Linked DNA regions of Cupriavidus necator N-1. The protein of the gene in region 1 binds, or shares a complex with, the protein of each later gene. Links are inferred from orthologs where the notes say so. Each region holds a gene or a part of one and is shown in the gene's direction. Other genes may lie near its edges. The genes, in order: uvrB and CNE_RS12880.

The links.
Region 2: the proteins of uvrB (region 1) and CNE_RS12880 are in contact, whole or in part, in a crystal structure (PDB 7EGT), measured with the Thermus thermophilus proteins. The link is inferred for Cupriavidus necator N-1 from one-to-one orthologs. Residues at the interface, in WP_096411307.1 of Thermus thermophilus: Glu23, Leu25, Arg26, Asp27, Gly28, Glu29, Arg30, Phe31, Arg55, Glu326, Asp327, Phe328, Glu379, Ser382, Gln383, His398, Gly400, Arg401; in WP_096412145.1 of Thermus thermophilus: His654, Arg656, Phe657, Gln666, Asp668, Glu669, Lys680, Arg681, Leu682, Ser683, Lys685, Tyr686, Ala687.

What each region holds. Positions count from the first base shown.
Region 1 is NC_015726.1:1,121,579-1,127,739, forward strand. The notes cover bases 2,101-5,053. They hold uvrB (excinuclease ABC subunit UvrB), read left to right. Parts: upstream 2,101-2,511; coding sequence 2,512-4,596; downstream 4,597-5,053. Other genes in these bases: CNE_RS05320 (amino acid aminotransferase), read right to left, coding at 2,101-2,272; CNE_RS05330 (putative quinol monooxygenase), read left to right, coding at 4,663-4,962; CNE_RS05335 (hypothetical protein), read left to right, coding at 4,985-5,053. Also shown: CNE_RS05315 (polyhydroxyalkanoate depolymerase), read right to left, coding at 1-763; more of CNE_RS05320, read right to left, coding at 1,076-2,100; more of CNE_RS05335, read left to right, coding at 5,054-5,206; CNE_RS05340 (hypothetical protein), read left to right, coding at 5,239-5,481; CNE_RS05345 (low molecular weight protein-tyrosine-phosphatase), read left to right, coding at 5,573-6,061; CNE_RS05350 (site-specific recombinase), read left to right, coding at 6,149-6,161. UniProt on the Escherichia coli protein: The UvrABC repair system catalyzes the recognition and processing of DNA lesions. A damage recognition complex composed of 2 UvrA and 2 UvrB subunits scans DNA for abnormalities.
Region 2 is NC_015726.1:2,735,104-2,741,328, reverse strand. The notes cover bases 1,775-4,791. They hold CNE_RS12880 (UvrD-helicase domain-containing protein), read left to right. Parts: upstream 1,775-2,117; coding sequence 2,118-4,466; downstream 4,467-4,791. Other genes in these bases: CNE_RS12875 (MFS transporter), read right to left, coding at 4,510-4,791; CNE_RS12885 (valine--tRNA ligase), read right to left, coding at 1,775-1,898. In the rest of the region: more of CNE_RS12885, read right to left, coding at 1-1,774; more of CNE_RS12875, read right to left, coding at 4,792-5,802; CNE_RS12870 (acyl--CoA ligase), read right to left, coding at 6,018-6,225. UniProt on the Escherichia coli protein: A helicase with DNA-dependent ATPase activity. Unwinds DNA duplexes with 3'-5' polarity. Translocates on single-stranded DNA with 3'-5' polarity. Initiates unwinding more efficiently from a nicked substrate than double-stranded DNA.

The sequences.
Region 1 (6,161 bases):
AGACGCGGCGCCCGTGGCCGGGGTAGTTGGCCGGCACGGTGTAGATGACGTTGTTCTCGAACCACTCGAACGACTTGTTGGTCGCCAGCGAGTTGACCGCGGTGGGGCTCTTGCGGGCGTCGATCGGGCCGCCCATCATCGTCATGGTGCGCGGCGTCTTCTCGCCGGCCGAGGCCATCAGCGAGATCGCGGCCAGCACCGGTACCGTGGGCTGGCACACCGAGATCACATGCAGGTTCTCGGCGCCGATGTGGCGGATGAATTCCTGGATGTAGTAGATGTAGTCGGACAGGTGGAACGTGCCATCCTCCACCGGCACCATCCGTGCGTCGATCCAGTCGGTCACGTAGACCTTGTGGTCCTGCAGCAGCGTGCGCACCGTGTCGCGCAGCAGCGTGGCATGGTGGCCCGACAGCGGCGCGGCCACCAGCACCACCGGCTCATCCTTGAGCAGCTTGATGGTATCCGGGTCGTCGGCATAGCGCTTGAAGCGCACCAGCTTGCAGAAGGGCTTCTCGAGCACGGTCTGCTCGACGATGGGGATGTCGCGCCCGTTGGAGCGCACCGACTTGATGTCGAATGCCGGTTTTTCGTATTCCTTGCCGAGCCGGTACAGCAGTTCATAGCCGGCAGCCAGGCGGGGTGCGCCGGGAACCAGCGAGAGCGGGCTGAGGGGGTTGGTGAAGGTCTTGGCCGTCGCCTGGGCCCACGCGGTCAGCGGGTGCAGGATCGAACGCTGGAACTCATGCAATTGGTAGAGCATGCCTTTTCTGCCTGGGGTCTAGCTATGAGGTACGTACTACCAGGTACTAATGTACTGACAATACACCGTGGATCGTGGCGCCGATTATGCCCTTAACCGAACGACCGTGCTAACGATCTTGCTCTGCAGCATATACCTTAAAGTACATCCATTGCTGCGGAAAACAATAAGGTAAAAGGCTGATTTCTGGATGACATTTGGCTGATAAATTGCAAACAAATGCAAAAAGCGGCCGAAGCCGCTTTTTGTGCATTGCTTTGTGACGCTTGCGCCAGTCGCCACTTGTTGCGGTGTGGCGATTTCAAAGGGCTTTTACATCACAGCTGCGATTGCATCGACGACGGCGTCGATGTTGCGGCTGTTCAGCGCGGCCACGCAGATGCGGCCGGTGCCGACGGCGTAGATGCCGTGCTCATTGCGCAGGCGATCCACCTGGGCCGAGGTCAGGCCCGAGTACGAGAACATGCCGCGCTGCGCCTTGACGAAGGAGAAGTCGCCCGGCACGCCCTTGGTGGCCAGCTTGTCCACCAGCGCATGGCGCATCAGCTTGATGCGGTCGCGCATCTCGGCCAGTTCTTCTTCCCACATGGCGCGCAGTTCCGGGCTGTTCAGCACGCTGGCGACCACGGTGCCGCCGTGCGTCGGCGGATTGGAATAGTTGGTGCGGATCACGCGCTTGACCTGCGACATCACGCGCTGCGCTTCTTCCTTGCTGGTGGTGACGATCGACAGCGCGCCCACGCGCTCGCCGTACAGCGAGAAGCTCTTCGAGAACGAGCTCGACACGAAGAAGGGCAGGCCGGAGTCCGCGAACAGGCGCACGGCGGCGCCGTCCGGGTCGATGCCGTCGGCAAAGCCCTGGTAGGCCATGTCCAGGAACGGGATCAGGTTGCGTTCCTTGACCAGTTCCACCACCTGCTTCCACTGCTCGGGCGACAGGTCCACGCCGGTCGGGTTGTGGCAGCAGGCGTGCAGCACGACGATGGTGTTGGCCGGGAACGACTTGAGCGATTCCACCATGCCGGCAAAGTTCAGGCCGTGGCTGGGGGCGTCGTAGTAGGCATAGTTGACCACCGGGAAGCCGGCGGATTCGAACAGTGCGCGGTGGTTTTCCCAGCTCGGGTCGCTGATGGCGACCTTGGCGTCCGGGTACAGGCGCTTCAGGAAGTCGGCGCCGATCTTCAGCGCGCCGGTGCCGCCGAGTGCCTGTGCCGTCACTACGCGGCCTTCGGTGATCAGCGGCGATTCCTTGCCGAACAGCAGCGTCTGCACGGCCTGGTCATAGGCGGCGATACCTTCGATCGGCAGGTAGCCACGCGGGGTGGCGGTGGTCAGACGGGCCTTTTCTGCCTCCTGGACGGCGCGCAGCAGGGGGATTTTCCCTTCGTCGGTGAAGTACACGCCAACGCCCAGGTTGACCTTGGTCGGGCGGGTATCGGCATTGAAGGCTTCGTTGAGGCCCAGGATCGGGTCGCGCGGGGCCATCTCGACGGCAGAAAACAAACTCATTTGGAATCTCGTGGTCGGCAATGAATGAAAACGGGAAGGCGTAGAATGCTTCGGACTGCGCTGGCGGCTGGCAGGCCCCGTTCCCTTCCGGCGGGAAGTGGCTTGAAGCGGGGGCTGTCAACCCCAAGATTCTAGCGTATCCGCCCGTTTTCCTGAGGTTTTTCCCTAATCTCGCCGCGCCTTCTTTCGTTATTTCTTTCCTTACTCGTACCGCTACCTCTCCAGCCACCACGCCCCTTATGTCGAACCTTGCCGAAGCCGCGCCGGCCCTGGACGAAGACAAATTCGTCACATTTCCCGGCTCCCCGTTCCAGCTGTACCAGCCGTTCCCGCCCGCCGGCGACCAGCCGGAGGCCATCCGGCAGCTGGTGGAGGGCGTGGACGACGGCCTGTCGTTCCAGACGCTGCTGGGCGTCACGGGCTCGGGCAAGACCTTCACCATGGCCAACGTGATTGCCCGCATGGGGCGGCCGGCCATCGTGTTTGCCCCGAACAAGACGCTGGCGGCGCAGCTCTATGCGGAATTCCGTGAATTCTTCCCGCGCAACGCCGTCGAGTACTTCGTCAGCTACTACGACTACTACCAGCCCGAGGCCTACGTCCCGCAGCGCGACCTGTTTATCGAGAAGGACTCGTCGATCAACGAGCATATCGAGCAGATGCGGCTGTCTGCGACCAAGAGCCTGCTGGAGCGCCGCGACACCATCATCGTGGCAACCGTCTCGGCGATCTATGGTATCGGCAACCCGACCGAATACCACCAGATGATTCTCACCTTGCGGGCCGGCGACAAGATCAGCCAGCGCGACGTGATCGCGCGCCTGATCGCGATGCAGTACACCCGCAACGAGACCGACTTCCAGCGCGGCACCTTCCGCGTGCGTGGCGACACCATCGATATCTTCCCGGCCGAGCATGCCGAGATGGCGGTGCGGCTGGAGATGTTCGATGACGAAGTCGAGTCGCTGCATTTCTTCGACCCGCTCACGGGCCGCGTGCGCCAGAAGATCCCGCGCTTCACGGTCTACCCGTCGAGCCACTATGTGACCCCACGCGAGACCGTGCTGCGCGCGATCGAGGCGATCAAGTCGGAGCTGCGCGAGCGCCTCGAGTTCTTCCACAAGGAAAACCGGCTGGTGGAGGCGCAGCGGCTGGAGCAGCGCACCCGCTTCGACCTGGAAATGCTGTCCGAGCTGGGCTTCTGCAAGGGCATCGAGAACTATTCGCGGCACCTGTCCGGTGCACGCCCCGGCGATCCGCCGCCGACGCTGGTCGACTACCTGCCGCCGGATGCGCTGATGTTCCTGGACGAGTCGCACGTGCTGATCGGCCAGCTCAACGGCATGTACAACGGCGACCGCGCGCGCAAGACCACGCTGGTGGAGTACGGCTTCCGGCTCCCGTCGGCGCTGGACAACCGGCCGCTGAAGTTCGACGAATTCGAGCGCAAGATGCGCCAGGTGATGTTTGTCTCGGCCACGCCGGCGCAGTTCGAGCAGGAGAATGCCGGGCAGGTGGTGGAGCAGGTGGTGCGTCCGACCGGGCTGGTCGATCCCATCATCCTGGTGCGCCCGGCGACCACGCAGGTGGACGACCTGGTGTCCGAGATCCACGCCCGCGTCGAGGCCGGCGAACGCGTGCTGGTGACCACGCTGACCAAGCGCATGGCCGAGCAGCTGACTGAGTTCCTGTCCGAGAACGGGGTCAAGGTGCGCTACCTGCACTCGGACATCGACACCGTCGAGCGCGTGGAGATCATCCGCGACCTGCGCCTGGGCACCTTCGACGTGCTGGTGGGCATCAACCTGCTGCGCGAGGGCCTGGATATTCCCGAGGTGTCGCTGGTGGCAATCCTCGATGCGGACAAGGAAGGCTTCCTGCGCGCCGAGCGCTCGCTGATCCAGACCATCGGCCGCGCCGCGCGCAACGTCAACGGTACCGCCATCCTGTACGCGGACCGCATGACCGAGTCGATGAAGAAGGCCATTGGCGAGACCGAGCGCCGCCGCGCCAAGCAGATCGCCTTCAACGAGGCCAACGGCATCACGCCGCGCGGTGTGGTCAAGCGCATCAAGGACATCATCGACGGCGTCTACAGCGTCAGCGATGCCAAGGCCGAGCTGCTGGCGGCGCAGGAGCAGGCCCGCTACGAGGACATGAGCGAGAAGCAGGTCTCCAAGGAAATCAAGCGCCTGGAGAAGCTTATGCTTGACCATGCCCGCAACCTGGAATTCGAGCAGGCGGCGCAGGTGCGCGACCAGCTGGCCAAGCTCAAGGCACAGGTGTTCGGCGCCAGCGGAGATGGCGCGCTGCCGCCCGCCTGATACGCGTGGTGCCGGCTCCGGCTGGCCTATAGTGAAATGCGTCACACCTGATCCGGGAGGCGCATCATGGTAAAACTTGGACTGTGGGTACCGCTGGAGGCCAGGCCGGGCAAGGAGCAGGAGGTTGAGCAGTTCCTGCGCGACGGGCTCGCGCTGGTGGAGCAGGAGGCCGGCACCACGGCCTGGTTCGCGCTGCGGCTGGGCCCGTCGATGTTCGGCATCTTTGATGCCTTCCCCGATGAGTCAGCGCGCGAGGCGCACCTCGGCGGCAAGGTTGCCGCGGCGCTGATGGCCAGGGCGCCGGAGCTGTTCATGGGGACGCCGCCGATCCAGAAGCTGGAGGTGGTGGCGGCCAAGCTGCCTTGATGGCGAACGACAAGGAGCTACGATGGAACGCCAGTTTGAATACGGCGGCTACGCGGTCGTGGTCAGCGCGGTCCCGAATGCCGCCGGCGGGTTTGCGGCGCAGATGCGCATCGCCGATGCCTTCGGCGAGCCTTCCGGCCCCAGCTTCGAGGCGATTGCGGGCGATGCGCCCACGCCCGAAGGGGCCATCGCGCTGGCGGAGGCCGGCGCCATGCGGGCGATCGACGCCGGCGAGGTCAACTAGCCAGGCACCCCCATTTTCCGTGGAGAACCACAATGACCGAAATCGGTGAATGGAAGAAGAAGGTCTATGAAACCCACGAAGTGCAGGTCCAGGTCAGGCAGCGCTCACAGAGCGAATGGTCCTACACCGTGCGCGTCTGCCGCCCCGGCACCAATATCCGCGCCGCTGGCACGCTGACCGAGACCTCGCGCATCACCGAGCACTATAAATCGCGCGAAGCCGCGGAAGTGGCCGGGTTTGCGCACGGCGAGCGGCTGGCCAAGCAACTGGCCTGAAGGGCTGCGGGTAGAATTGCGGGCTGTCCGGCCGGCGGCCCTGCCGAGGGCCGGTGCGCCTGCCATTCCACTCCCGCCAAGTTGTGATCCGATGAAGACATACGCCATCCTGATGTGCTGCATGGGAAACATCTGCCGTTCCCCGACGGCGGAGGGCGTGCTGCGCGCCAAGCTGGCGGAGGCCGGGCTGGACGCGCTGGTGGAGCTGGATTCGGCGGGCACGCATGAATACCACCTCGGCCGCGCGCCCGATCCCCGCACCCAGCGCCACGCGCTGCAGCGCGGCTATGACCTGTCCGCGCTGCGCGCGCGCAAGGTCGGGCTGCCGGACTTCGATCGCTTCGACCTGATCCTGGCGATGGACCGCGAGAACCTGGCCGGCCTGGCGCGGCTGCGCCCCGATGCCGGCGAAAAGCTGCGCCTGCTGATGAGCTTCGCCACCCGCCACGACGCCGACGAGGTGCCGGACCCGTACTACGGCGAAGGCGATGGCTTCGAGCGCGTGCTCGACTACATCGAAGATGCCTGCGAGGGCCTGGTGGCCGAGCTGCGCCAGCGCCTGCAAGGCAACGCCGGCTGATCCGGGCACCCGCCCCGTCGCCTTTTCTGCGGCCCGCGCCGCGACGCCACGAGCGCCGCGGCCGGCGGCCCGATCCCACGAGAATCCATGCTTCGCAAAC
Region 2 (6,225 bases), 1.6 Mb from region 1 along the record:
TAGCCCTCGCAGCGGCCGGTATCGAAGTTGACGTTGCGGCCCAGCGTGGCCAGCGACGCGAAGGTGAAGCGCAGCGCGTCGGCGCCGAAGGCGGGAATGCCCTCGGGGAATTCCTTTTTCGTCTTCTTCTCGATCTTGGGCGCGTCCTTGGGGCGGCGCAGGCCGGTGGTGCGCTTCTGCAGCAGCGTGTCGAGGTCGATGCCGTCGATCAGGTCCACCGGGTCCAGCGTGTTGCCCTCGGACTTGCTCATCTTCTTGCCTTCCGAATCGCGCACCAGGCCGTGCACGTAGACGGTATGGAAGGGCACCTTGCCGATGAAGTGCTTGGTCATCATGACCATGCGCGCCACCCAGAAGAAGATGATGTCGTAGCCGGTCACCAGCACCGACGACGGCAGGAAGTGATGCATCTCGGGCGTTTCTCCCGGCCAGCCCAGCGAGGAGAACGGCACCAGCGCCGACGAGAACCAGGTGTCGAGCACGTCTTCCTCGCGGCGCAGGCTGCCGGTGCTGCCGGCGGCCCTTGCCTTGGCCAGCGCTTCGTCTTCGGTGCGGCCGACAAAGCAGTTGCCGGCATCGTCGTACCACGCCGGGATCTGGTGGCCCCACCACAGCTGGCGCGAGATGCACCAGTCCTGGATATTTCCCAGCCACTGGTTGTAGGTGCTGATCCAGTTTTCCGGCACCAGCTTGATCTCGCCGCTCTGCACGGCTTCCAGCGCCACCTCGGCGATCGAGCGGCCCGGGTAGAAGGTGCCTTCCGGCGCCGGCTTGCTCATGGCGACGAACCACTGGTCGGTCAGCATCGGCTCGATCGCGCTGCCGGTGCGCTCGCTGCGCGGGGTCATCAGCTTGTGCTTCTTGACCTCGGCCAGCAGGCCGCGCTTGTCCAGGTCCTCGACGATGGCCTTGCGCGCGTCGAAGCGGTCCAGGCCGGCGTAGGCGGCGGGGGCGTCGGCAACGATCTTCGCGTCCAGCGTCAGGATCGAAAGCTGCGGCAGGTTGTGGCGCTGGCCCACCGCATAGTCGTTGAAGTCATGGCCCGGGGTCACCTTGACCACGCCGGTGCCGAACTCGCGGTCGACGTATTCGTCGGCAATCACCGGGATCTGGCGCTCGGTCAGCGGCAGATGCACGAACTTGCCGATCAGGTGCGCATAGCGCTCGTCTTCCGGGTGGACCATCACGGCCACGTCGCCCAGCATGGTTTCGGGGCGGGTGGTGGCCACGGTCAGGTGGGTCAGGCCACCCTTGGTGTCAGCCTCGACCAGCGGATAGTGGATATGCCACAGCGAGCCTTCTTCCTCGACGCTGTCGACCTCCAGGTCCGACACCGCGGTGCCCAGCACCGGGTCCCAGTTGACCAGGCGCTTGCCGCGGTAGATCAGGCCCTGTTCGTGCAGGCGCACGAAGGCTTCGGTGACCGCCTTCGACATCTCGGGCGACATCGTGAAGTACTCGCGGCTCCAGTCGATCGAAGCGCCCATGCGCCGCACCTGGCGGGTGATGGTCGAGCCCGACTCTTCCTTCCAGGCCCAGACCTTCTCGGTGAATTTCTCGCGGCCCAGCTCATGGCGCGACACGCCCTGCGACTCGAGCTGGCGCTCCACCACGATCTGGGTGGCGATGCCGGCGTGGTCGGTGCCCGGCACCCACAGCGTATTGGCGCCGCTCATGCGCGCATGGCGCGCCAGGCCGTCCATGATGGTCTGGTTGAACGCGTGGCCCATATGCAGCGTGCCGGTCACATTGGGCGGCGGCAGCTGGATCGCAAAGTCCGGGCGGGCAGGGTCGAAGGTCGGCTGGGCGATGCCGCGCTTCTCCCACTCGGGGCCCCATTTCGCCTCGATGGCGGCGGGTTCGAAGCTTTTGGCGAGGGACTGGTCTTGGGCGGTCATGCTGGGATGTGGATATTGGCGTCGGGGGTCGTCGCAGGGTGCTTCGGCCTGCGCCTGGCGCGGCGGCGGCCGTCGGCGGCCGGCATTGCGCCAGTAAAACGTTAAATTATACGGGGGTGGCAGGCTGGTGCCTATTTCCTGGCCATCCGGCCCCGCCGGATGTGACTTGCGCGACAGGGCCCGCCGGTATAATTGCCGTCAATCCACAAGGCTCATCCGATGTCCGACCTGCTTGCCAACCTGAACGCCGAACAACTAGCCGCCGTCACCCTGCCTGACGAGCCGGCGCTGATCCTGGCGGGCGCGGGCAGCGGCAAGACCCGCGTGCTGACCACGCGCATCGCCTGGCTGATCCAGAACGGCCGGGTCTCACCGGCGGGCATCCTGGCGGTGACCTTTACCAACAAGGCCGCCAAGGAAATGCAGACGCGGCTGTCGTCGATGCTGCCGATCAACACCCGCGGCATGTGGATCGGCACCTTCCACGGCCTGTGCAACCGCATGCTGCGCGCGCATTTCCGCGACGCCGGCCTGCCCCAGACCTTTGCCATCCTGGACAGCCAGGACCAGCTTTCGGCGCTCAAGCGGCTGCTCAAGTCGCTCAACGTCGACGATGAGAAGTACCCGGCCAAGAACCTGCAGTACTTCATCAACAATGCCAAGGAGCAGGGCCTGCGCCCGGCCGACGTCGAGGCCAACGACGACTTCAACAAGCGCTTTGTCGACCTCTATGCGGCCTACGACCTGCAGTGCCAGCGCGAGGGCGTGGTCGACTTTGCCGAGCTGCTGCTGCGCTGCTACGAGCTGCTGCGCTACAACGACGCCATCCGCCAGCACTACCAGCACCGCTTCCGCCACGTGCTGGTCGACGAGTTCCAGGACACCAACGTGCTGCAGTACCAGTGGCTCAAGCTGCTGGCCGGCTACGGCACGCAGAACCCGGCCGCAGTCTTTGCCGTCGGCGACGACGACCAGAGCATCTATGCGTTCCGCGGCGCCAACGTCGGCAATATGCGCGACTTCGAGCACGAGTTCCGCGTGCGCCGGCTGATCAAGCTGGAGCAGAACTACCGCTCGCACGGGCATATCCTGGATTCGGCCAACCACCTGATCTCGCACAACGCGCGCCGCCTGGGCAAGAACCTGCGCACCGACGCCGGCCATGGCGAGCCGGTGCGGGTGTTCCAGGGCGGCTCTGACGGCCAGGAAGCCGCCTGGATCATCGAGGAGATCCGCGACCAGATCGCGCAGGGCGCCAGCCGCGCCGAGATCGCCATCCTGTACCGAAGCAACGCGCAGTCGCGCGTGATCGAGCATGCGCTGTTCTCGGCCGGCATCGCGTACCGCGTCTATGGCGGCCTGCGCTTCTTTGAGCGCGCCGAAATCAAGCACGCGCTGGCCTACATGCAGCTGCTGGAGAATCCGCGCAACGATGCCGCCTTTGGCCGCGTGGTCAACTTCCCGGCGCGCGGCATCGGCGCGCGCTCGCTGGAAGTGCTGCAGGACATGGCGCGCCAGTACGACTGCGCGCTGGCCGAGGCGGTGGCCTACGTGCCCGGCGCGGCCGGCAGCAAGCTGGCGGCCTTTACGCGCCTGGTCGAGAAGATGCGCGACGATACCCGCCGCATGACGTTGGCCGAGACCGTCGAGTACGTGATCAACCACAGCGGCCTGATCACCCACTACCAGGGCGAGAAGGAAGGCCAGGACCGCATCGAGAACTTGCAGGAACTGGTGACCGCCGCGCAGGCCTTCGTGGTCGAGGAAGGCTACGGCCTGGAAGCGCTGGCCGCGGTGATTCCGGTTGACCGCAGCCCCGCCGCCCCGGCACTGGCCGACGGCGACCAGGCCCAGCAGGTGCTGGATCCGGAAGCGCTGCCGGTGGTGATGACGCCGCTGGTCGCGTTCCTGACCCATGCCTCGCTGGAAGCCGGCGACAACCAGGCCCAGGCCGGCCAGGACGCGGTGCAGATGATGACCGTGCACGCGGCCAAGGGGCTGGAATTCGACGTGGTCTTCATCACCGGGATGGAAGAGGGCCTGTTCCCGCACGAGAACAGCATGATGGACCCGGACGGCGTGGAAGAAGAGCGCCGCCTGATGTACGTGGCGATCACGCGTGCGCGCAAGCGGCTCTACATGTCGTTCGCGCAAAGCCGCATGCTGCACGGCCAGACCCGCTACCACGTGCGCTCACGCTTCTTCGAGGAACTGCCCGAGGCCTCGCTCAAGTGGCTGACGCCGCCGGCGCAGGGCTACGGCGGCGTGCGCCGCCAGGAGCGCGACAGCGCCTGGGGCCGCGACTGGTTCCGCAAGCCCGAGGACGTGCCCTATACCGGCACGCGCCCCACCGGCGGCATGGACAACGGCAACGGCTATGCCGATGCCAAGCGCGAGGCCGGCACCGGCTTCCGGGTGGGGCAGTCGGTGTTCCACAACAAGTTTGGCGAAGGCGTGATCACCGCGCTGGAAGGCGAAGGCACGGACGCACGCGCCAATATCAACTTCAAGCGCAACGGCGCCAAGTGGCTGGCGCTGTCGGTGGCGAAGCTGGACACGATCGACTGAGCGGGTCCGGCTTCGCTGCGCGCCATGCCGCGCCCCGGGCGGCTCAGGGCAGGGCGTGGCGGACCTCGCCAGCCTTTTCGTCGGGGCTGTCCACCGTCAGCAGCGGATTGATGAACAGCGAGGCCAGCGCGCCAACCCCGAGCAGCGCCGCCGAGATCATGAACGGCAGGTCATAGCTGCCGGTCCGCTCGATCAGGTAGCCGAATACCACCGGCGACACCATGCCGGCTACGCCGAAGCCGGTGTTCATCATGCCGCCCGCGGTGCCGGCGTACTTGCCGGCGATGTCCAGCGGCAGGCTCCACAGCACCGCGTTGGTCAGCTCCAGGAAGAAGAACGACAGCGACAGCAGGATCACGGCGTTGACGGCATCGCCCGTAGAGGTCATCGGCACGATGAACATCAGCGAGCCGGCCAGCCCCACGAACAGGATCGAACCGCGCGCCAGGCGCAGGTTGCCGGTGCGCCGGTAGATGCGGTCCGACAGCACGCCGCCGAGCGTGTCGCCGACCACGCCCGCCATCAGTGGCAATGCCGTGAACAAGGCCAGCTGCTTCAGGTCGAAGCCGCGCGCCTCCTTCAGGTACGAGGGCAACCACGTCAGGTAGACCCACAGCGACCAGCCGTAGCAGAAGTCGACGAAGGTCACCAGCCACATGCGCCGGAACAGGCGCCGCCACGGCGTGGCCACCTTGGCTGCCTGCTGGCTATCGCCGCGCCGGTAGCCGATTTCCTGCAGCTCCTGCGCCGTCACGCGGCGGTGTTTGTCGGGCGAATCCTTGAAAAAGAAGGCGTACAGCAAGGTCCAGCCGAGGCTGACCGCGCCCAGCACGATGAAGGCTTCGCGCCAGCCGGCGGCGGCCACGATGACCAGCACGATCGGCGGCGTGATCGCACCGCCCAGCCGCGCGAAGCTGTGGGTGATGCCCTGCGCGAAACCGCGCTCCGCCACCGGCATCCAGTAGGTGAAGGCGCGCGTCGCGGTCGGGAATGCACCGCCTTCGCCGATTCCCAGCACGAAGCGCAACACCACCAGCATCAGCACGCTGCCCGCGAAGCCGGTCAGCACGGTGGCCACGCCCCAGATCAACGACAGCACGATCAGCACCTTCTTGGGCCCGAACTTGTCGGCCATCCAGCCGCCGAGGATCTGCATGGCGGCATAGGGGTAGGCAAAGGCCGAGAACACCAGCCCCAGCTGCGATGTGGTCAGCCCCATTTCCTCGCGGATCAGGGGGGCGGCGACCGAGATGTTGACGCGGTCGATATAGGCGATGAAATACATCAGGCACATGACGCCCAGGATCATGTGCCGGGTCTTGATGCGTTGCTTCATAACCACCTCCTATGCGCGGCGCGCGCGTGGTGTTGACGGGGCGGCGGCCGGCGCACGGTCCGTAGCCATGCGCTTGCGGCGCGGCCGGGGCGCGGCGCCGGCCGCGCTGCCCCGTCCTTGAGCAATCTGTCTGCAGTCTTGAGTCGTGTCTCCTGGTCTGGTGGATTCTGGTCGGGCAGGCTCCTTGGCTAGGGTTGTGGAAAGGGAGGGAAGGTTCAGACGTGGTCGAGCAGCTTCAGCCGCTGCACCTTGCCGGACGGGCCGCGCGGCAGCTCGGCGATAAAGCGGAACTCCTTCGGCGTCTTGTAGCGGCCCAGCTCGCGCAGGCAATGCGCGCGCAGCGCTGCGTCGTCGCAGTGCGCGGCCTCGCGCATGACCACGTAGGCGACGATCTCCTGCCCGTAGGCCGGGTCCGGCACGCCG